Regions from separate parts of the Enterococcus italicus genome, predicted to be linked through region 1. Evidence: a T-box and tRNA genes for the amino acid it is inferred to sense, from the RefSeq annotation. Region 1 holds a T-box; the other regions hold tRNA genes.
What was found. A T-box is a leader RNA that pairs with one kind of tRNA and senses whether it is charged. The one in region 1 lies ahead of leuS (leucine--tRNA ligase), so its partner is inferred to be a tRNA-Leu.
Positions count from the first base shown of each region.

Region 1 (7,734 bases):
GGCGGAGGATCCATTGATTTCTCTTGAGTTGTTCCGTAATCGTACCTTTGTCGTCGTGAATTTGGTTGCGGCGCTAGTTAGTGGCTTTCTGATGGGAGTGGAAGTTTATATTCCAATGTGGATGCAAGGTGTATTGGGAATGAGTGCAGCGATTGGTGGCTTGATCTTGGCACCGCAGTCGATTATGTGGGTGTATGGCTCATCAGTTGCTAGCAATTGGCTAACTATTTTTTCATTACGAAAAAATCTACTCATTGCACTACTTGTTACCTTGATTGGTGGGACATTATTATTTTTGATGCCATTTGCAACTCCATTTTATATTTTTTTTGTAATTTCAGCTGTGATAGGCACTGGGATGGGTGCGACAATCGTCATAACAACGGTCAGCGCACAAAACAGTGTCCCTCACAAACAACTAGGCGTCGCAACGTCGTTCAATACACTCGCTAAAACGTTGGGGCAAACGATGATGATTGCGGTCTTCGGTATTATTTTTAATGCTGCGACTGCGAAGGAATTAACAAAATTGACGATTGCTGTTCCAGAAGATGCAATGAATCAATTGGTGAATCCTCACACGGCTAAATTATTGCCGACAGAGTCTCTACAAGCACTGCGACATGTTTTGTATCAAGGATTGCATAGTATTTATGGAGTGGCTATCTTATTGGTCATCGTAGCTATTGTTTCTGCTCTTACATTAACACAAAAAACTGGTACAATAAGAACAAACAAATAAGCAGGTGATAAGATGGCTTTTTTACAAGCGAATATTTTTTCAAATGTATTGCAAATGGAAGTAATGATTAATGTCATTCTTCCTCAAAAAACAGAAAAAGCATACGGAACGAATCAAGTGGGGCAAACGGAGGATCTTCCTGTTATGTATCTCTTACATGGGATGCATGGCAATCATAGTGTCTGGCAAAGACGAACATCGATTGAACGGTATGTTGCAGATAAAGGGCTAGCTGTGATTATGCCATCCACGGATTTGGGGTGGTATACAGACACGACGTTTGGCATGAACTATTGGACCTTTGTCTCGGAGGAACTGCCACGTATTTGTCACGAGCTATTTCCGCAATTAACGAAAAAAAGAGAGAAGACATTTGCTGTGGGCTTATCAATGGGCGGCTATGGCGCTTTAAAGTTAGGGATGCGCTGTCCAGAATCATTTGGGGCCATTGCCTCTCTGTCGGGTGCTTTGGCGCTGGCAGAAATGCTGGAGCAATTTGAAGAGTTACCCAATCCGGCGTATTGGACGGGTATCTTTGGCGATGTGCAGCAATTTAAAGGATCAGAAAATGATCCAATTCATCTAATAGAGGAAGTCAATTCCGCACACGCGCCCCGAATTTTTGTTTGTGTAGGTACAGAAGATCCACTTTACCCTGCTAGTCAATATGCAGTACAAAAGATGCGAGCAAAAGGCTTAGAGGTGACATATGAAGAAGGACCTGGTGCACACAATTGGGAGTTTTGGGATCATTGGATTCAGCGCGTATTGACATGGTTAGAAGAATAAAAAATGTTTATGTGCACCATTTAAACGTATTTAAGTAACAGAAAAGCAAAAAGACTAGAAAATCCAGAAGTTATTTTTCAAACATTTGGATTTTCTAGTCTTTTTTGCCACTCAGATTTAGCAGCGTTAAGGTAAATTTATCATACGCGCTTTGGTTATTTTTTTTCGATACAAAATAAAATTGGTGGAGCATTACGCTGGTTGATAAATTGATAGGTCATCACTTGGTATTCTTCTTGTGGTAACGTCTGACAAAAAGCTTGTACGTGATCTAGCTCCTCTTGACCACCAGGATGACCATAATATGCAACAAGCAAGATCCGGCCACGCTTAGCAAGAACAGGGAGCATTTGCTGGATGGCTGCTAGAGTATGCTCACTATGAGTAATAATCTGTTTGTCACTACTTGGTAAATAACCTAGATTAAAGATGGCTAGTTTAAGAGCAGTTTGCTTTGGAAAGTACTGAGTAAATTGCTCATGTCCGTCATGGATTAAAGTCGTACGATCTAACAAATCGGCTGCGAGTAGCCGTTGTTCGGTCGCGATGAGTGCTGGCTTTTGGACATCAAAAGCAAAAACATGACCAGTTGGCCCAACTAGCTGGGCCAAGAATGCTGTATCATGACCATTGCCCATCGTAGCATCGACGACACAATCTCCAGAAAAGATGATTTCTTTGGCTAATTGATGACTATAGGTTAAGGCTGTGGGTAGCATAGTGCGTATCTTCTTTCTTTTGATAGAATTTTCCTTGGAAACTCTCTCTTTTCTCTAATTCACGATCAATCGCATTCAGTACTTCCCACTTTTGAAGACTCCACATTGGCCCGATAAGAGAATCCCAAGGCGCATCGCCAGTCAATCGATGGATGATGATGTCTTGCGGGATGAGTTCTAATTGATCGCAAATAAGGGAAACATAGGTCTCTTTTGAAAGTAGTTGCAAACGTCCTTCATGATAATCGCGAATCATGCGAGTATTGCGCATCAGATGGAGCAGATGGAGCTTGATGCCTTGTATATCTGCATCGTGAATGGTGCGTCGTACATTTTCAACCATCATGTCATAGGTCTCACCAGGTAGACCGTTAATGAGATGCGTACAGACGCGAATGCCATGGCTACGAAGCTTTGCCACACCCTCAAGATAGGTGTCGTAAGAATGTGCACGATTGATGAGCGTACTTGTTTGTTCAAATGTTGTCTGTAAGCCTAATTCGACCCACAGATAAAGTCGTTCGTTTAATTCTGCTAAATAGTCGACCACCTCATCAGGCAAGCAGTCAGGTCGTGTACCAATTGATAGCCCGACGACGCCAGGAAGATTGACGACTTGTTCAAAGCGCTCACGAATTACTTCCACGGGAGCATGTGTATTGGTGAAGTTTTGGAAATAGACGATGTATTGTGCGACACCCGGCCATTTTTGATGCATCTGGTCGATTTCTTTGTAAAATTGTTGAGGGAGTGGATCATGTGGGGCGACAATCATATCACCAGAACCAGAGACACTACAAAATGTACAGCCACCATGTGCTACGGTGCCATCGCGATTGGGACAATCAAAACCACCATCGATGGGCACTTTAAATAATTTTCCGCCAAATTCGTCACGTAAAGCACCGTTCCATGTGTGGTATCGTTTGCCGGAACTATCAAGGTACGTATAATCGCTCATATGAGCTGCTCCTTCTTTCATTTTTGTTTTTGTGTAAAGCGCCAAATAAATTGTTTTTCTTTAAAGAGAGGATAAGTGAAGCCAAGCCAAACAAGTCCTTCTGAATAGCCCGCCAGAATATCGCTTGGATAATGCACGCCTAAATATATGCGACTAGTCCCGATACCAATAATCAAAAAGACACAGATGATGCGCAGTAGCCATTTGACCCAATTGGTTTGAATGAAAAAAGGAATCAATAAAAAGAGTGTTCCATAAAAAACCATGCTGCCGTTTGCGTGACCACTGGGGAAACTGTAGCTGTTTTCTGTTACTAAGTGCACCAAAGATGGGCGTTCTCGCGTGAAGAAAAGCTTGATAAGGAGATTAAAGATAGCAGCGATGCCGATGACCCCTAAGCTAAGCCACAGTGCTTCTGCATATTTTTTCCAATACAAAAATAAACCAAGGATTGTGACAAATAAAATTGAAACCGTAGTCGGGTTCCCGAATTTAGTGACCCATAGGAAAAAAGGGTTCCAGTTAGGATAGTCAAAGCGGATTATTGCCGTCCCTAGTTGGTCAAATGAGTTTAGCCACTGTGGATAAAACTTCACCACATAGCCTAAAAACATAAATAACAATAAAAAACAGCTCGCAGTAAATTGACTATATAATTTTGTTGTTTGTTGTGGTGTTTGCATGCAATAATTCCTTTCAAATTTACGTGTATTCATTATACCATAGCTTAAAAAGCATAAGTCAAACTTAGCTGACCACTTTATGCAATCATTATTTATTACAATCGAATCGTTTAGATTACAAAGAAATTACATTTAAGAAAATCTAAAGTTTAAGCTTTTATTAAGGATTGATTAAAGTTATACTGAAAATAGTTTCGAGAAAAATGGAGGGGAAATGATGAAAGACGCGCAATCTCGTAAAACCATACATAACAAGCCAACTAAAATAGCCACTCGCTATCAATCGCTCAGACATCAAGTAGCAATAGTAGGGACAGCTGTGACAGCTTGCTCGGTACTCGTACCATTATTGCCAACTAAAGTTGTTTTAGCAGATACAAGTGGCTATACATCATCAACAACGAGTCAAACTGCATTTATCAATACCATAGCTGCTTATGCTGCCCCTATTGCTCAAGCCAATGATCTATATGCTTCGGTCATGATTGCTCAAGCAATTGTCGAAAGTGGCTGGGGACAGAGTGCATTAGCACAAGCACCAAACTATAATTTGTTCGGGATTAAAGGAAGTTACAACGGCCAAACAGTCTATATGAATACAAAAGAGTTTTTAAATGGTCAATATGTAACAAAGAATGAGCCGTTCCGTCAATACCCCTCTTATGCAGAATCTTTTCAAGATAATGCCAATGTACTAAAAACGACCTCGTTTGGTGGTAGCTACTATTATACAGGCGCATGGAAAAGCAATACAACGTCATATACAGATGCGACCGCTTGGTTAACAGGGCGCTATGCTACTGCCCCTAACTATGCGACTGTCTTGAATCGCGTAATTGCTCAATACAATTTAACGCAATATGATTCACCAAGTACGACGAGAACAAGTACAACGAGCACTACCAACACGACAACAAACACAGCCGCGCCAACAACTACAACGACAACCTATACAGTAGTGAAAGGCGACTACTTAAGCACAATCGCCAACAAATACGGCGTGACCGTAGCGCAGTTGAAATCCTGGAATAATTTAAGCAGTGATTTGATATTGATTGGCCAAAAATTGAAAGTGAATGCAACAACGAGTGTCGCAAGTACAAGTACAACGAGTACTACCAACACGACGAAAAATACGGCCGCATCAACAACTACAACGACAACCTATACAGTAGTGAAAGGCGACTACTTAAGCAAAATCGCCAACAAATACGGCGTGACCGTAGCGCAGTTGAAATCCTGGAATAATTTAAGCAGTGATTTGATATTGATTGGCCAAAAATTGAAAGTGAACGCAACAACGAGTGTCGCAAGTACAAATACCGTAAGTACAAGTACAGCGAGCACTACCAACACGACAACAAATACAGCCGCGTCAACAACTACAACGACAACCTATACAGTAGTGAAAGGCGACTATTTAAGCAAAATCGCCAACAAATATGGTGTGACCGTGGCGCAATTGAAATCGTGGAATAATTTAAGCAGTGATTTGATATTGATCGGGCAAAAATTAAAAGTGAACGCAACAACGAGTGTCGCAAGTACAAATACCGCAAGCACTACCAACGCGACAACAAATACAACCGCGTCGACAACGACAACCTATACAGTAGTGAAAGGCGACTACTTAAGCAAAATCGCCAACAAGTACGGTGTGACCGTAGCGCAGTTGAAATCATGGAATAATTTAAGCAGTGATTTAATATTGATTGGCCAAAAATTAAAAGTGAACGCCACAACGAGTGTAGCAAGTACAGCAAGCACGACAACTGTCTCAACAACAACCACTACAACTTCAGCGAAGACTTACACAGTCAAAAAAGGGGATAGTCTTTGGAAAATCGCCCAAGCACATGGTTTGTCAGTGAGCGCGTTAAAATCAGTTAATCAATTGTCTGCGGATATTCTTTTAATCGGACAAACATTGAAATTAGGGTAAGTCATTGAACTTTTTTTCTAAATTTGGTAGACTGTCATCAGATACAACTTCATACCTATCACGTTGATAAGGAATAGTAGAATGGTTTGAATCAGTAGAGAGCATATGGTTGGTGGAAATATGTGGGCAAACATTCGAACTCGCCTTAGAGTGTTATTTTCTGAATTTATGTAGGAAAATACGGTCGTTCCGTTATCACGTGGAGCCTTTGTAAAAAGGGAAAATAGGTGGTACCGCGTAAATGTAAAACGCCCTATAAGAAGCTGATGCTTCTTATAGGGCGTTTTTAGCAATCATAAAAAGGAGTGGCGAAAGTGAGCTATAATCACGAAGAAATCGAAAAGAAATGGCAAAAATACTGGGCAAAAAACAATACGTTTAATACCCATGATGATCCCCAAAAGCCAAAATTTTATGCACTAGACATGTTTCCATATCCGTCTGGTCAAGGACTACATGTGGGACATCCAGAAGGCTATACAGCAACAGATATTTTAGCGAGAATGAAACGAAGTCAAGGGTACAACGTATTACACCCAATGGGATGGGATGCATTTGGCTTGCCAGCAGAACAATATGCCTTGGACACAGGGAATGATCCAGCTGAATTCACCAAAAAAAATATTGAAACCTTCCGCCATCAAATTAATTCACTCGGTTTTAGTTATGATTGGAACCGTGAAATCAATACGACAGATCCAGAGTATTACAAATGGACACAATGGATTTTCACCAAATTATATGAAAAAGGGCTCGCTTATGAGGCTGAAGTAGCGGTAAACTGGGTTCCTGAATTGGGAACAGTTATTGCAAATGAAGAAGTTATCGATGGCAAGAGTGAGCGCGGAGGCTATGATGTAGTGCGTAAGCCAATGCGCCAATGGATGCTAAAAATCACAGCCTATGCGGATCGTTTGTTAGAAGATTTGGAAGAGGTAGACTGGCCAGAAAGCATCAAAGAAATGCAGCGCAACTGGATTGGTCGTTCTGTAGGGGCGAATGTGACTTTTTCAGTAGACGGTACTGACAAAGACTTTACAGTATTTACGACACGTCCAGATACATTATTTGGTGCAACGTATGCTGTACTTGCGCCTGAATTAGACTTGGTGAAAGAAATTACGACACCAGAGCAAAAAGCAGCGGTGGATGCGTACATCGAAGAAGCAGCGAAAAAATCCGATCTTAACCGAACAGATCTAGCAAAAGAAAAAACGGGTGTCTTCACAGGTGCGTATGCGATTAACCCAGTGAACCAAAAAAAGATTCCCATTTGGATTGCTGACTATGTACTTGCTACGTATGGTACAGGGGCAATTATGGCTGTACCAGCGCATGATGAACGTGACTATGACTTTGCCAAAGTATTTGGCTTAGAGATTATTCCAGTCTTAGAAGGTGGCGATGTGACACAAGCAGCCTTTACTGGTGACGGTACACATATCAACTCAGGCTTTTTAGATGGTTTGAACAAACAAGAGGCCATTGATACGATTGTCAGCTGGTTAGAGGAAAAACAAATTGGGAAAAAAGAAGTCAGCTATCGCCTAAGAGATTGGTTGTTTTCTCGTCAACGTTATTGGGGGGAACCAATTCCAATTATCCATTGGGAAGATGGGACAGCGACGACAATCCCAGAAGAAGAATTACCATTACGATTGCCAGTAACGAAAGATATCCGTCCAAGTGGCACAGGAGAGTCACCACTGGCCAATATCCATGATTGGGTCAATGTCGTTGATCCTAAGACTGGTAAAAAAGGTCGCCGTGAAACCAACACTATGCCGCAATGGGCAGGAAGCTCTTGGTATTTCTTACGCTACATCGATCCCCATAACAAAAAAGCTTTGGCTGACTATGACAAGTTGACACGCTGGTTACCAGTGGATATTTATATT
Region 1 is NZ_JAMRVB010000001.1:2,355-10,088, forward strand. It holds gene NE257_RS00020 (MDR family MFS transporter) at 1-742, shown strand, start outside; gene NE257_RS00025 (alpha/beta hydrolase) at 755-1,531, shown strand; gene mnmM (tRNA 5-(aminomethyl)-2-thiouridylate-methyltransferase MnmM) at 1,687-2,250, opposite strand; gene mnmL (tRNA modification radical SAM protein MnmL/YtqA) at 2,225-3,211, opposite strand; gene NE257_RS00040 (phosphatase PAP2 family protein) at 3,229-3,894, opposite strand; gene NE257_RS00045 (muramidase family protein) at 4,109-5,836, shown strand; T-box leader at 5,891-6,095, shown strand; gene leuS (leucine--tRNA ligase) at 6,151-7,734, shown strand, end outside.

Region 2 (7,734 bases), 1.0 Mb from region 1:
GTCGAAACAACTAATGTAAAAGCAACAAACAAAGCATGGGATGGTTTTACAGGCGGACATTGGCAAAATGAAATTAACACACGAGATTTTATCCAAAAGAACTACACAGAGTACAGAGGTGACGATAGTTTCTTAGAACCAATCGCACCAAGTACAGAAAAATTATGGACGAAACTGCAAGAATTATTCGAAGTAGAACATGAACAAAATGGTGTTTATGATATGGATAATAATATCCCTTCAACCCTTACTTCTCATGGTCCTGGTTACTTAATCAAAGAAGAAGAAAAAATTGTCGGTCTACAAACTGACAAACCTTTGAAACAAGCATTCCAACCATTTGGTGGTATTAAAATGGCAAACAATGCGTTGACTTCAAATGGTTATGAAGTTGATGAAAACATGACAAAAGTTTTCACTGAATGGCGCAAAACACATAACCAAGGTGTATTTGATGCCTACACTCCTGAAATGCGTTTAGCCCGTAAAAACAAAATTATTACTGGACTACCAGATGCTTATGGCCGTGGTCGTATTATTGGTGATTATCGTCGTATTGCTCTATACGGAATTGATTTCTTGATGGAACAAAAGAAAAAAGATCATGACAATTGTGGAAACAAAGTCATGTTAGACGACGTTATTCGTCTTCGTGAAGAAATTTCTGAACAATACCGTGCCTTAGCTGATTTGAAAAAAATGGCTGCTTCTTATGGATTTGATATTTCACGTCCAGCTGAAAATGCTCAAGAAGCTGTTCAATGGTTATACTTCGGTTACCTTGGTGCAATCAAAGCTCAAAACGGTGCGGCAATGTCTATCGGTCGTATCTCAGCCTTCTTAGATATTTATATTCAACGTGACTTAGAACGCGGTGACATTACTGAATTTGAAGCGCAAGAATTAGTTGACCATTTAATTATGAAATTACGTATGGTGAAATTTGCGCGTACACCAGAATACAACTCATTATTCTCTGGCTACCCAATTTGGGCTACATTATCAATCGCTGGTATGGGTATCGATGGACGTTCATTAGTGACAAAAAATGATTTCCGTATCCTTCATACATTGACAAATATGGGGCCTTCTCCAGAACCAAACTTAACAGTATTGTATTCTTCACATTTACCTGAAGGGTTCCGTACTTACGCAGCAAAAATTGCGAAAGAAAGTTCTTCAATCCAATTTGAAAATGATGATTTGCTTCGTGCGAATTGGGGATCTGATGATTGCGCCATCGCTTGTTGTGTATCTGCAACAGTGGTTGGTAAAGATATGCAATTCTTCGGTGCCCGTGCAAACTTAGTGAAAGCTGTTCTTTATGCAATTAATGGTTGCCAAGATGAAAAAACAAAAATGCAAGTTGGTCCACGTTTCCGTCGTATGGAAGGTGAAACCCTTGATTTCGATGAATTCATGGAAAACTACAAACAAACATTAGACTGGTTAGCAGAACTTTATGTGAACACATTAAATATTATTCACTACATGCATGATAAATATGCATATGAAGCTGCACAATTAGCTTTAATGGATACTGATTTGAAACGGACATTTGCTACAGGTATTGCAGGTATTTCTCATGCGACAGATAGCATCATGGCAATCAAACACGGTAACGTGAAAGTGATCCGCGACGAAGACGGCATGGCTGTTGACTATGTACCACAAAATGAGTTCCCAACTTACGGAAATGATAATGAAGAAGCAGATGCAATGGCTAACTGGATTCTTGATTACTTCATGACTCAAATCAAACGTCAACATACTTACCGTAACTCAACACCTACAACTTCATTATTGACAATTACTTCAAATGTTGTTTATGGTAAAGCTACAGGTAATACTCCTGACGGCCGTCGTGCAGGTAAACCATTAGCACCAGGTGCAAACCCAAGTTACCAAGATGGCAAATTCTTAGGTGAAAAGAATGGTTTATTAGCATCATTAAACTCAACTGCGCGCTTAGAATATGAACACGCACGCGATGGTATCTCTAATACTCAAACAATTAATCCTAATGGTTTAGGTAAAGATGATACAACTCGTATTAACAACTTACGTAACGTTTTAGATGGCTACTTTGATAAAGGTGGTTACCATATCAACGTGAACGTATTTACAAATGAATTATTATTAGATGCACAAAAACATCCAGAAAAATATCCAAACTTGACTATTCGAGTTTCAGGATATGCTGTGAAGTTCCGTGACTTAACACCTGAACAACAAGCAGATGTTATTTCAAGAACATCTCATGATCATATGTAAGAAAAGGCGGGGTGTCAGTCTTGTTGATTGTCACCTTCTTTTTTAGAGAAGAGGGATTTTTATGACTACCGAAGTGAAAGGTAGAATTCATTCAACTGAAAATTTTGGGACGGTAGATGGACCAGGAGTAAGATTTGTGATCTTCTCGCAAGGGTGTCGCATGCGTTGCCAGTTTTGCCACAATCCAGACACATGGAAGATAGATGATCCAAAAGCTTCACTGCGATCTGCGGATGATGTGTTAGCTGAAGCGCTAAAGTATCAGTCCTATTGGGGTGAAAAAGGCGGCATCACAGTCAGTGGGGGTGAACCTTTGTTGCAACTGGATTTCCTCCTTGATTTATTTAAAAAGGCGAAAGTAAAGGGAATTCATACGACCATCGACACTTGCGGCAAACCGTTTACAAGGGAAGAACCATTTTTTAGTAAATTTGAAGAGCTAATGAATTATACTGACTTGCTTTTGTTTGATATTAAACATATCGATAACGAAGCGCACAAAAGATTAACTTCGCTAGGTAATGAAAATATTCTCGAAATGGCGAAATATTTATCAGAAATCAACAAACCAGTCTGGATTCGCCATGTCCTAGTTCCTTTTCGAAGTGATTACGATGAATTTTTAATTCGTTTGGATACCTTTATTAAGACGTTGAACAATGTTGATAAGGTAGAAATTTTACCGTATCATACGATGGGAAAATTCAAGTGGGATGAAATGGGGTTAAAGTATCCATTGGAAGGAATTGAACCTCCTACTGATGATCGTGTCCAAAATGCGAAAAATTTGCTCCATGTGAATGACTATCAAGGATATTTAACAAGATAAAGTGCAACAAGATAAGAAATGCTATTTTCTTATCTTGTTTTTTTTGCTATCATTAAAAGCGATAAGAAAGAATGGAGAGATCGTCATGTCAAAAACTTTAGTCTTCGGGCACCAAAATCCAGATACCGATGCAATCGGAGCGGCAATTGCTTTTGCCCATTTACAAAATGCACTAGGAAAGGATGTTGAAGCTGTCGCATTAGGAACACCTAATGAAGAAACACAATTTGCATTATCAACATTTGGACTAGAAGCACCTCGTGTGATTACAAGTGTGAAACCAGAGGCCGATAGCGTGATGCTAGTTGACCACAATGAATTTCAACAAAGTGCAGTCGATATCGCTGATGTTGCTATTTTATCTGTTGTGGATCATCACAGAATTTCTAACTTTGAAACAGCCAATCCTTTATACTATCGTGCTGAACCAGTTGGATGCACAAGTACGATTGTCTTGAAACTATACAAAGAAGCCAATGTTTCTATCCCTAAAGAAATCGCAGGAATCATGCTATCGGCTATCGTGTCAGATACATTATTATTTAAATCACCAACTTGTACGCCAGAAGACGTTGCTGCTGCAAAAGAATTAGCAGAAATTGCGGCTGTCAATGTAGAAAGCTATGGCTTAGACATGTTAAAAGCGGGTACGAATTTAAGTACGAAATCCGTCGATACATTATTAGAGCTTGATGCAAAAAGCTTCCCAATGGGCGATAAAAAGGTTCGTATCGCGCAGGTGAATACGGTAGACATCGCAGAAGTATTAGAGCGTCAAGCAGAATTTGAACAAGTCATGGCGGCTGAAAATGGACGTAACGGGTACGACTTGTTCTTGTTAGTCATTACCAATATTTTAGATAGCGATTCAGAATTGCTTGTTGTCGGCGAACCCAAAGCTAACGTGGAAGAAGCATTTGGTGTGACACTAAATAACAATCGGGCCTTTTTACCAGGTGTAGTTTCTCGTAAAAAACAAATCGTTCCACAATTGACTGAAACATTTTAATAGATTTAATTGAGTGAATACGATAGTTTAATCGGGTGTGATGAATCAATCTAAGCGTTTGCTTACTGTGATTGATTCTCACGCTTTTTTTATGAATGAACTGGAGGTGTCCGAATGAAATTAATAGTAGAGGATCATTGGCAAACTGATCAGAAACTTATCGATCGTCTTTTTTTTGAACAACTCGTTAACTATTTAATCAATAAAGCAGAGCAATTGCCGACATTGCGTGATATTAAACAAGCCTTTCCTACTGTGAAAGTCGATCGCGCGATGGAAAATTACATTCGTCTCGGTCTGATTGCTAGGTCAGAGCGGCGATATAAATTACTGGTACCCATATATCTGCAAGCTGAAACGGATGATGTAATCCGATCGAAATTTGAGCAAGCAAAGGTGATGATCGCGCCATGGCCGAAAGAGAAAAGAAGAGCGTGGTTTTTCTACCAAGGACAACAACTAGCGACTCATCCGCAACTATATCTGACAGACAGTAACAGCCCGCTATTCGTCTTTCGAGACCTAATTCATGAACAGCTTAAGGTCTATGAACTATCTGATGAAGAGTATGATAAGACGATGCCAGCCTATTTTACAGCTATGAGAAGCGGGGCAGAGAATCGCTATGAGCAGTTTTCTTATCTGGGCGATGTTGATCCATCATATTACTTAGATCAAGTAGCAGTTTTATTTGAAAAATTGCGTACCAATCCCAAACGAATACGTCCGTCGATCTTTTTAAAAAGTCTAGTTGATTTCGGCTTTTTGACAGAAGACTGTCAGCTTGTTGCTAGTTCTCCAAGTAAAACAGGTGCTCCATCTCAAGAGGATGAGATACTAGTGGATTGTTCACAATTTGAACAGCGGAGCATTTTAGGTCAGCTCTGGCAATTTTTTGAGGAAGGGGCCTATTCAATCGTCGAACAAGGCGACTATCAGTATGCCACGAGACTATAATTAATAAGAAAATTTCAGCAAATTTTTGCTATTCATGCTATGATAGTGAAGAAAAATGATACTTTGGAAGGAGCAAGTCAATGGCACACTATTCTGACATTAAGCGAAAGAAAGAAAGATTTCCGGCTTTTTCTGATGAAGAAGGTGTGAAAAGACGGTCGAACGAAGACTCGTTGACACGCTTTGCATCCGATGATAGCTGGATTATTACCGAACAACAAACAGAATCGCTAGTAGAAAAACCAAAAATGATAGTTGAAGAAAAAAACTATCGTCGTCAGCCAAGCGGCGAATCTGCTCAAAGTGCATTCCATAATCAAGAGCAAGAAACCCTTGAACGTTTCAAAAGAGCACTACCGACTTATCGTCAGCATGCAGTCAGTGAAACGAAGAAGACAGGAAAAAAAGTACTTTTCGATCACCAAAGAACAAATCATGAGCAGTCAGCCAAACAATATGTAGCACCCCGTGAAGGACAAAAGAAGCAGCCAGTTTCAACTGTTAAAAAGGAATATTCAGGTGGTCGTTCTTACTTTGTACCGAAATTTGTCCCCGCATCACTAATTCCTGATGATCCTGAGCAAAAAATTGCTCCAGCGACACTATACGCTTCGATGAAAAAAGAACAAGGGAATTATTTATTGTTTGATATAAATGCAGATTATCAAGAGAAAAAACCGGGGGATCCATCTGTTAAACGCTTCAAAAAAACGGAGCAAATCACAATGACAAGAAATGAATACAAAGCTGCAATCAAGTCTAAAGATAAAAAACGCAGTATTTTGGATCATTCATTAAATGGCTTAATTCAAGATGGAGAAAGTCAATTTAAAGAAAATGGGTATTTTAAACCAACAAAGAAGTAAAAAAATGTGAGAAAAGGGGCTATTGAGATAGTCAGAATTGCCATGATGCTGCTTTTCACAGTTTACGAGAGTGTGACGGAAATTTATTACACTCTTTTTTTATTTCAATAATAATGTTATGTAAACTTTTAGTTGTGTAAAAAAACACCACGCCTATAGGAAGCGTGGTGCTACTAATGCGGACAATGGGACTCGAACCCACACGACCTAAGGCCATACGCCCCTCAAGCGTACGCGTCTGCCAATTCCGCCATATCCGCAAATGTTACGACTTAGAAATGGTATCGTTTTTTTTAAAGTTTGTCAATGTGAATAGGAAAGATTACTTAAAAATATTTTTCAATACAAATTGCAATTTTTAAGAAGATGCCTTAAAGTTGAAACAAACCATTAATTCTGAAAAGAGGATCTGCTATGAGAAACTTTGAAAAATCATCAAAACTAGAAGGCGTAAGCTATGATGTTCGTGGTCCAGTATTAGAAGAAGCAGAGCGAATGCAAGAAGAAGGCGTAAGCATTTTAAAATTAAACACCGGTAATCCAGCGACATTTGGCTTTGAGGCACCAAATGAAATCATTCGCGATTTAATTATGAACGTAAGAGCTTCAGAAGGGTATTCTGATTCGAAGGGAATTTTTTCTGCTCGCAAAGCCATCGAGCAATATTGTCAATTGGCTAATTTTCCAAATGTGACAATCAATGATATTTATACAGGTAATGGTGTAAGTGAATTGATCACAATGAGTATGCAAGGACTATGCAACAATGGCGATGAGGTGTTAGTTCCGATGCCTGATTATCCGTTGTGGACAGCATCTGTTTCACTCGCTGGTGGCAAGCCTGTTCATTATATTTGTGATGAGCAAAGTGAATGGTATCCAGATATTGAGGATATTCGCTCAAAAGTAACTCCTAAGACGAAGGCGATTGTATTAATTAATCCTAACAATCCGACTGGCGCGGTCTATCCAAAAGAAATTTTATTAGCAATCGTTGAAATTGCCCGTGAGTTTGATTTAATTATTTTTTCTGATGAAATTTATGATCGCTTGTTGATGGATGGCCTTAAGCATGTACCAATCGCGACATTAGCACCTGATCGTTTTGTCGTGACATTTAGCGGATTATCAAAATCACATCGAGTTGCGGGATTCCGTGTTGGTTGGATGGTGCTAAGCGGCAATAAAAAGAATGCGAAAGACTATATCGAAGGATTAAACATGTTGTCCTCAATGCGTCTATGCTCGAATGTCCTCTCGCAACAAATCGTTCAAACCGCATTAGGGGGCTATCAAAGTGTGGATAAGCTCTTGCTTCCTGGTGGTCGAATTTATGAGCAAAGGGAGTACATCTATAATGCGATTAATGACATACCTGGTTTAAGTGCCGTTAAGCCTAAAGCAGCCTTTTATATGTTTCCAAAGATTGATGTCAAACGATTCAATATTACCAATGACGAACAGTTCGTTCTGGATTTTCTCCACGAGCATCATATCTTATTGGTACATGGGGGAGGTTTTAACTGGCAACAACCGGACCATTTCCGTATCGTCTACTTGCCAAACTTAGAAGAGTTAAGAACGACTGCGACGTCCATGCGTCAATTTTTAGCAACGTATCGTCAAAAATAAATAGAATCCACGCTCATTCTAGCAAAACCTTTTCCCAATTGGCTTTGAAATGAATGAGCTGGATTCTTTTTTTAGTCATTAAGGTCGCTACAATTCTTTTTACTGATGACGATGCGACCATTGTATTTTTCAGTCAATTCTTGATTCGGATTACTCACACTAATCAA
Region 2 is NZ_JAMRVB010000001.1:1,021,430-1,029,163, reverse strand. It holds gene pflB (formate C-acetyltransferase) at 1-2,274, shown strand, start outside; gene pflA (pyruvate formate-lyase-activating protein) at 2,336-3,103, shown strand; gene NE257_RS04950 (manganese-dependent inorganic pyrophosphatase) at 3,189-4,112, shown strand; gene NE257_RS04945 (DUF1803 domain-containing protein) at 4,227-5,069, shown strand; gene NE257_RS04940 (hypothetical protein) at 5,150-5,935, shown strand; tRNA gene NE257_RS04935 (tRNA-Leu) at 6,113-6,195, opposite strand; gene NE257_RS04930 (pyridoxal phosphate-dependent aminotransferase) at 6,350-7,567, shown strand; gene NE257_RS04925 (hypothetical protein) at 7,639-7,734, opposite strand, start outside.
Region 2: it encodes a tRNA-Leu, which carries the amino acid that the T-box ahead of leuS (leucine--tRNA ligase) is inferred to sense. The anticodon was not compared.

Region 3 (7,734 bases), 890 kb from region 1:
CTATTTAAACGCGTTGCAAAAGCACGGACATTGGCTAGTGCAGTCGCTTTAATGAGAGGTCCACCTAGGCCGCCAAAACCATTTTTGGGTTTAATAACGACTTGCTCGAGGTCTGGGTCAATCACAAGGCCGTTTCCGACTGAATTAATCGTATTGACATAAGTTAGCGGGAATTGATTTAAAATGTCAGCCATTTGATCAAAGTGGGCAAAGTCAAAATAAGGCGGCAATTTGACTCCTAGTGGTTTTTGGTAGAGGTCAAATACTTGTGTTAGCAATCGTTCTGTCTGCTCAAAGTCATAGGCTAGCTGAGGCTTACCAGGGACATTCGGACAAGAGAGGTTTAGTTCAGTCACGCCATCAAAGGAGCTAGTTTCAAGTCGGCGCAACATATCTAAATTTTCGGCAGCACTCATCCCAGAGATAGAAAAAAAGCACAATTTACGATACGGTGTGTGAGTGACGTAATCAAGATAATAGTCAAAACCTTTATTCGGCAAGCCCATTGAGTTGATGCTGCCATTTGGTAGATCTATATAGCGTGGTTCGGGATTGCCTGTCCGTTGTAGCGGCGTACAGCTTTTTGTAATAAACGCACCCGCTGAAGAATGATACAGTTCATTCAATTCCTCTGTGGTCATACAATGGACCCCTGACGCATTCATAAATGGATTTTCAAGTTCATGATTGGCAAAAACAGTTTTTAGCATAACAATTCTCCCCCTTAGTTTTTCTAAGTGTAGCTTTTTTACAGCTAGATGGCAATACAAAAAATGGCGGAGCGAATCTGTTCTTTTTTAGACAGATTCGCTCCATCGGCTTTCTAGTTTAAGATTGGACTCTTTTTTTCGCTGTTGATAGCATGAGACGAATGCGATTTAACTGGTTGACAATCGAAACACCTGGATCATAATCAATTGGAGCGATATTGGCTTGAGGATAGCGTGCCCGTAATTCTTTAAGCACCCCTTTGCCTACAATGTGGTTCGGCAGACAGCCAAATGGTTGCAAGCAAACAATGTTATCGACCTCTTCGTCCAGTAGCTCAATCATTTCGGCTGTCAAAAACCATCCTTCCCCCGTCTGGTTCCCAATCGATAAGACCCGACTTGCTTTTGTAGCTAACTCTTCAATCGGAGAAGATGGACAAAAACGAGTTGAATCTTGTAAGGCACGATTTAAAGGCTGTTCGACGACACTTACTAGTTTCAATAAGACTTGCGCTGTCCGCTTGCTCTTTACTGACATTCCAAGGTGTTCTTCTTTCCAGATTTGATTGTATAAGGAATAGTTCATAAACCCTAGTATGTCAGGAACAACGACCTCTGCCCCTTCTAACTCAAGCAAGCGAACAATATTATTATTGGCAATCGGTGAATACTTGACCAAAATTTCGCCGACAACTCCCACTTTTGGCTTTTGGCAGTCCTTGATAGGCAGTTCATCAAAATCATGGATGATTTTTTTAATGGTACGATTAAATTGTGTGAGTGAGCCATTTTGGACATTGGCTGCAACTTTTTCGAGCCATGCTTGGTGTAATTGATCCGTACTACCAGATTTGACTTCATACGGTCGTACTCGATATACCAAGCGTTCAAATAAATCACCATATAAAACAGCTAGTAAGACTCGTTTTATCATCTTGTAGGAATAGGTGAAGCCCGGATTGGTTTCGACTCCTTGATTACCAAAGGAAAGGGAAACGACCGGAACATTCTCAAACCCTGCTTCTTTTAATGCTTTACGTAACAGTGGAATATAATTGGTGGCCCGGCAGCCCCCACCTGTTTGGCTCATCAGCACGCTAACATTATCTAAATCATACTCTCCACTTTGCAAGGCTTTGATTAGTTGACCAATCGAAATAATTGCCGGGTAGCACGCGTCGTTGTTTACATATTGTAAGCCAGTGTCAATCACGCTTTCATCATCGGGGAGCCCCACAATATGGTAGCCCGATGCCCGCATCGCCACGTCAAACAAGCCATTTTGATGGATTGGGCTGAGCATAGGCATAAGCAGCGTATGCTTTTTGCGCATATCTTTCGTAAACACAATTTTTTCCGGTAGGTTCGCTGTATGAGTAGGAGCATGGGGCGTTTTTTCACGAGCATGGAGCGCAGCTTTTAGCGAGCGTACACGAATACGGACTGCTCCTAAGTTTGCGCCTTCGTCAATTTTTAAGACAGTATACAGTTTTCCTGCTTGTTCCATTATTTCAGCTACTTGATCTGTAGTCACTGCGTCAATCCCACAGCCAAATGAATTTAGCTGGACCATCTCTAATTGCGGGCATTTGGCCACGACATGTGCGGCTGCATAGAGACGTGAATGATACATCCACTGGTTCACCACACGTAGAGATTTGACTTCAGCCAAGTGTGCGAGGCTGTCTTCGGTTAAGACGTGAAAGCCTTCTTGTGTAAGTACTTCTGCGATGCCATGATTGATTTCCGGATCAAGGTGATACGGTCTACCAGATAGCACGATGCCATTTTGATTCGTCTGCATTAGCATCGCAATGGTTTCTTCACCTTTCGTTTGAATGTCTTGTTTTGCGGCTGCTAGTTCTGTAAATCCATGCTGCAATGCTTTAGTGATATCTCCTCTTGATAGTTGCAAGTCAGCAAACGTAGCAGTCAAGGTAGCAATCATGGATGATTTATCTGCTAGATTTAAGAAAGGATTGCGGTAATCGACTGAACCAGAGCGAATTTCTTCCACATTCATCCGAATCAAATCAGGGTAGCTTTGGACAATGGGGCAGTTAAAGTGATTATCCGCCGCTTGTCCTTCATTCTGCTCAAAAATAATACTAGGATAAAAAATAATTGGTACTTGTTGCTCAATCAATGTCTGGATATGTCCATGCACCAGTTTAGCTGGGTAACAGACGGTATCGCTAGGGATGGTTTCAATCCCCTTCTCGTAGCATTCTTTGGTCGAATGTGGCGATAAGACGACTCTAAAGCCTAAATCCGTAAAAAACGTGTGCCATAGCGGATAGTTTTCATACATATTTAACACTCGAGGTAAGCCAATTTCTCCGCGAATGGCTTCTTTTTTTCGCAAGGAACGATACTTGAATATCCGCTTTAACTTATAGTCATATAGATTGACTTTGCGGTCTTCACGATTAATTTTGATCCGTGCACCGCGCTCGCAGCGATTCCCTGTGATAAATTGACGACCATCTGAAAATAGCGTAATCGTTAGTAAACAGTTGTTTTCACAGAGACCGCAATGTGTGAGCTCTTTCGTTGCTTCAAAGGTCGCTAATTCATTAGCTGTTAATAAGGTCGTATGCTCCCCTTCTTGATAAGCGCCCTTTGCAATCAATGCCGCACCAAAGGCTCCCATTAATCCAGCGATATTAGGACGGATGACTGTTCGACCAGTCACTAATTCAAATGCGCGTAAGACAGCATCATTGTAAAATGTCCCTCCTTGACAGACGATCCGTTCACCTAATTGCTCAGGTCGACGCACTTTGATTACTTTGTATATAGCATTTTTAATGACGGAATAAGCGAGTCCTGCTGCGATATCGCCGACTGATGCCCCTTCTTTTTGGACTTGCTTCACTTTTGAATTCATAAAGACTGTACAGCGAGAGCCTAAGTCAACTGGATGAGCCGCAACAATCGCACCTTGGACAAATTCTTCTAAAGGATAATGCAAGGATTTAGCGAAGGTCTCAATAAACGACCCACACCCTGAAGAGCAAGCTTCATTTAATTGAATGGCAGATAGTGCGCCATCTTTGATCGTCATAGCCTTCATATCTTGACCGCCAATATCTAAAATAAAATCAACACCTGGCAAGAAGAAATTAGCAGCTTTATAATGCGCCATGGTCTCGACTTCACCAATATCGACTTTTAAGGCATGCTTAATCAAGTGCTCACCGTAGCCCGTGACTGCGGCTTTCGCAATCGTGACCGCTGTAGGGAGCTGTTGGTACAATTCGGTCAAAATCGCAATCGTCGTCTCTAATGGTTGTCCTTCATTGCTACCATACCAAGAGTACAAAAGTGCACCCTGTTCATCAATCAATGCTACTTTCGTGGTAGTTGATCCGGCATCAATTCCTAAAAAGGCGCGTCCTTCATAGGTATCTAATTCGCGTTCTTTTACGGTGGCTTTTTCGTGACGAGCAACAAATGCCTCTCTGGCAGCCTCGTCTGCGAATAAGGGCGCTAAGGTATCACTTTGTTTGGCGCTTTGTGGATTCGTCTCTAACTTGTCTATAAATTCGCTTAATCGCATAGTTTGGTTCTCTTCTTGGGCAAAAAGCGCTGCGCCATACGCGACAAAAAGTTGAGATTGCTCAGGAAAGATGACCTGATCCATCGACAAGGCTAATGTATCAATAAATCGTTGCCTTAACTCTGATAGGAAATAGAGTGGTCCGCCTAGAAAGGCTACATTTCCTTTGATTTTACGACCAGATGCAAGTCCAGCGATTGTCTGATTGACGACCGCTTGGAAAATACTTTTTGCAATATCTTCTTTTGCTGCTCCTTCATTAAGTAAAGGCTGAATATCCGTTTTTGCAAATACGCCGCATCGAGAAGCAATCGGGTATATCGTCGTTGCGTGTTTTGCAAGCTCATTTAGGCCACTTGCATCCGTATCTAATAATGAGGCCATTTGGTCAATGAATGCACCTGTCCCACCAGCGCACGTTCCATTCATCCGTTGTTCCAAGGAGCCTTCAAAAAAAGTAATCTTGGCATCTTCTCCGCCTAGTTCAATCACCACATCGGTTTGAGGAATGAGTTCTTCTACTGTACGCGTACAAGCGATGACTTCTTGGATAAAGGTTAATTCGCAACTCTCCGCAAGCCCAATTCCACCAGATCCTGTAATAGTAAGGGCAACATCTTGGTCACCGATTTCTTCCAAAGCTGCACGAATCATTTTTTTTGTTGCCTTTTTCACATCTGAATAGTGACGTTCATAGCAAGAATACAATTCATTCTTTTCTTGATCGATTACCATCATTTTAACTGTGGTAGAGCCTACATCTATACCAGCATATACGTGCATCGTTGTCACCTACCTTTAAAATTTCCAACAAATGTTGAATATCCAACAGCTCGTTTGTTATACTATTCACGTAAAGTGTAGTGATATTCCTAAAAAATTGCAACAATCAAAGAATAGGAATCTGTGAGATAAACAACAATTTAAAGCGTGTGTCGGAAAAAGGAGGAGAAAAATGATGAAAAAAGTCGATTTACGTGTTAAACGAACGCATAAAATGATTATTGAAGCCTTTATTCGCTTAGTGGAAGAACGTGGCTACGATGATTTGACTGTGCAAGAAATAGCGGATGAGGCCATGATTAATCGAGCAACCTTCTATGCTCACTTCAAAAACAAGCAAGATTTATATGATTCTATTTTTCACTCAACCATGAATGTCTTTGTCTCCGTTCTTGATCCAGATCAAATCGTAAAAGGCAATCGTTTAAAATTAAAACAAGTGGAATTTGTTTTGACAAATATTTATCAACAAATCAAAGAAAACAAAGTCTTTTTCATTACTATTTTAGAGTCTTCTGATGACCAGCGCTTACGCAAACAAATCCAAGCAATTCTAGAAGTCCAGTATGCACATATTTTCTCACGCTTAAAAATTACGGAAAATGATTTAGAAGTCCCAATTGATTTTATTATTGAATATATAACTTCTGTTTTCTTTGCGACGCTTCATTGGTGGATTACTGCGGATACGACTATGGATGCGAATAGTTTAGCCAAATTGGTCATTAAGTTAGTCGGTAATGGACACTTAACCGTTTTAGGAATTGAAGTCGATCATTAAAAAGAGGAATTGACAAACGTGTTTAGCTTCGAGCGATAATCCCAGAAATTTCGAAAAGCATGCGCAACTTGATTACGCTTTTGTAAATCATTTATTCATATTAAAGGAGTGTGACAAATTTTCGTCACACTCCTTTAAATAGATTATCCGTCTTCTTCATCTTCCCAAAGTAGCTTTGGGGTATCGATGCTATACAAATGTACAAGTAAAATACCAATACCAACGCCACCAACTAACACGCCTTCACCAATATTTTCCCTACTAACGACAGAGACAACAGCAAACATCAAACACATGAACACAACAAGTGCAGCTAGTGAAGCAAAAACTAGTTTCATAAGGATTCCCCCAAACCCAGCTATAATGAAAACGCTATCTAATATTATCATAGCACTTTTTTGCACATTTAAAAGCCTTTTATTGCTATTGTTATAAAATCGTCTTATACTAATACTAGTTTCTCGCGGTCATGGCGGAATTGGCAGACGCGCTAGCTTCAGGCGCTAGTGATAGCAATATCGTGGAAGTTCGAGTCTTCTTGGCCGCATACAGGTTCATTAGATGAGCATCATCTTCTCTTCAGAAGGTTGTGTTCGTCTTTTTTTATTTTCTCTTTACAAAAGCGAACATACGTTTGTATAATGGGTATAAGAAATAGATTGGAGGCATAGAACATGAATTTCAAATACGAATTGGAGCCTACAGGAGATTATGCTTTTATCGATATGAAAAGTTTTTATGCCAGCTGTGAATTGGTAGCTCGTGGACTTCATCCTCTAAAGCATCTCTTAATCGTTATGAGTACTACAGATAATACGTCCGGTTTAATCTTAGCGAGCTCTCCGATGGCCAAAAAAAAATTAGGTATCAAAAATGTGACTCGTAGATGGGATTTACCGACAGTTGGGGAGAATCCTGCAATGAAAAATCTGATTATCGCCCCTCCTCGCATGAATTATTACATTCAAGAAAACTTAAAAATTCAGCATGTATTACAAAACTATGCCCCAGATGAAGATATACTCTGGTATTCTATTGATGAAGGTTTGATTGACTTGTCACGTTCATTAAATTACTTTGTCCCGGGTGTATTAGACCGAAAAACAAAACTAGCGATTGTCTGTGATCGCATACAACAAGACATCCAAAAAAAAACAGGGATTTTTTCTACGGTAGGGATGTCCAATAGCAATCCGTTACTCGCCAAATTAGCACTCGATAACGAAGCAAAAACGGCTCCTTCCCTACGAGCATCTTGGAACTATAGTGATGTGGCCGAAAAAGTATGGCAGATACCACAACTAACAGATTTTTGGGGTATCGGGCATCGCACGGCGGCAAGATTGCATCGCTTAGGGATCTCTTCGGTTCATGAATTAGCCAATAGTTCTCCGCAATTGTTGCAGCAAACCTTTGGCGTGATTGGCTTGCAGCTGTATCACCATGCCAATGGAATTGACCGCACCAAGTTGTCCGAACGCTATGTGCCAAAAGAAACAACGATTGGCAATAGCCAAATTTTACCTAAAGATTATACCAGTTCAGAATTGCTTGTTGTTATTCGTGAAATGGCGGAACAAGTCTCGATTCGTATTCGTCGGAAACAGTTAAAAACAACATCCATCCATCTCTTTATCGGCTATAGTCGCGATGAATCTACGAAAGGATTCAGCCGCCAAATGAAAGTTGATGCGACCAACGCTTCTAAGCCATTAGCAGAATCGCTCCTTCATTTATTTTATAAGTTTTACGATGGAACTAGTAAGATTCGCCAAATTGGTGTCAGCTACGGCAAGCTCGTGCCTGCTAACGGTACGCAGTTGACTTTATTTGACGAACCTATCACGCAGCAAAAAGAGGAAGACTTAGAAGTGATTTTGGATCGTATTCGTGAAAAG
Region 3 is NZ_JAMRVB010000001.1:892,179-899,912, forward strand. It holds gene NE257_RS04295 (dihydroorotate oxidase) at 1-710, opposite strand, end outside; gene NE257_RS04300 (2-hydroxyacyl-CoA dehydratase) at 829-5,055, opposite strand; gene NE257_RS04305 (TetR/AcrR family transcriptional regulator) at 5,228-5,836, shown strand; gene NE257_RS04310 (hypothetical protein) at 5,980-6,174, opposite strand; tRNA gene NE257_RS04315 (tRNA-Leu) at 6,300-6,383, shown strand; gene NE257_RS04320 (Y-family DNA polymerase) at 6,511-7,734, shown strand, end outside.
Region 3: it encodes a tRNA-Leu, which carries the amino acid that the T-box ahead of leuS (leucine--tRNA ligase) is inferred to sense. The anticodon was not compared.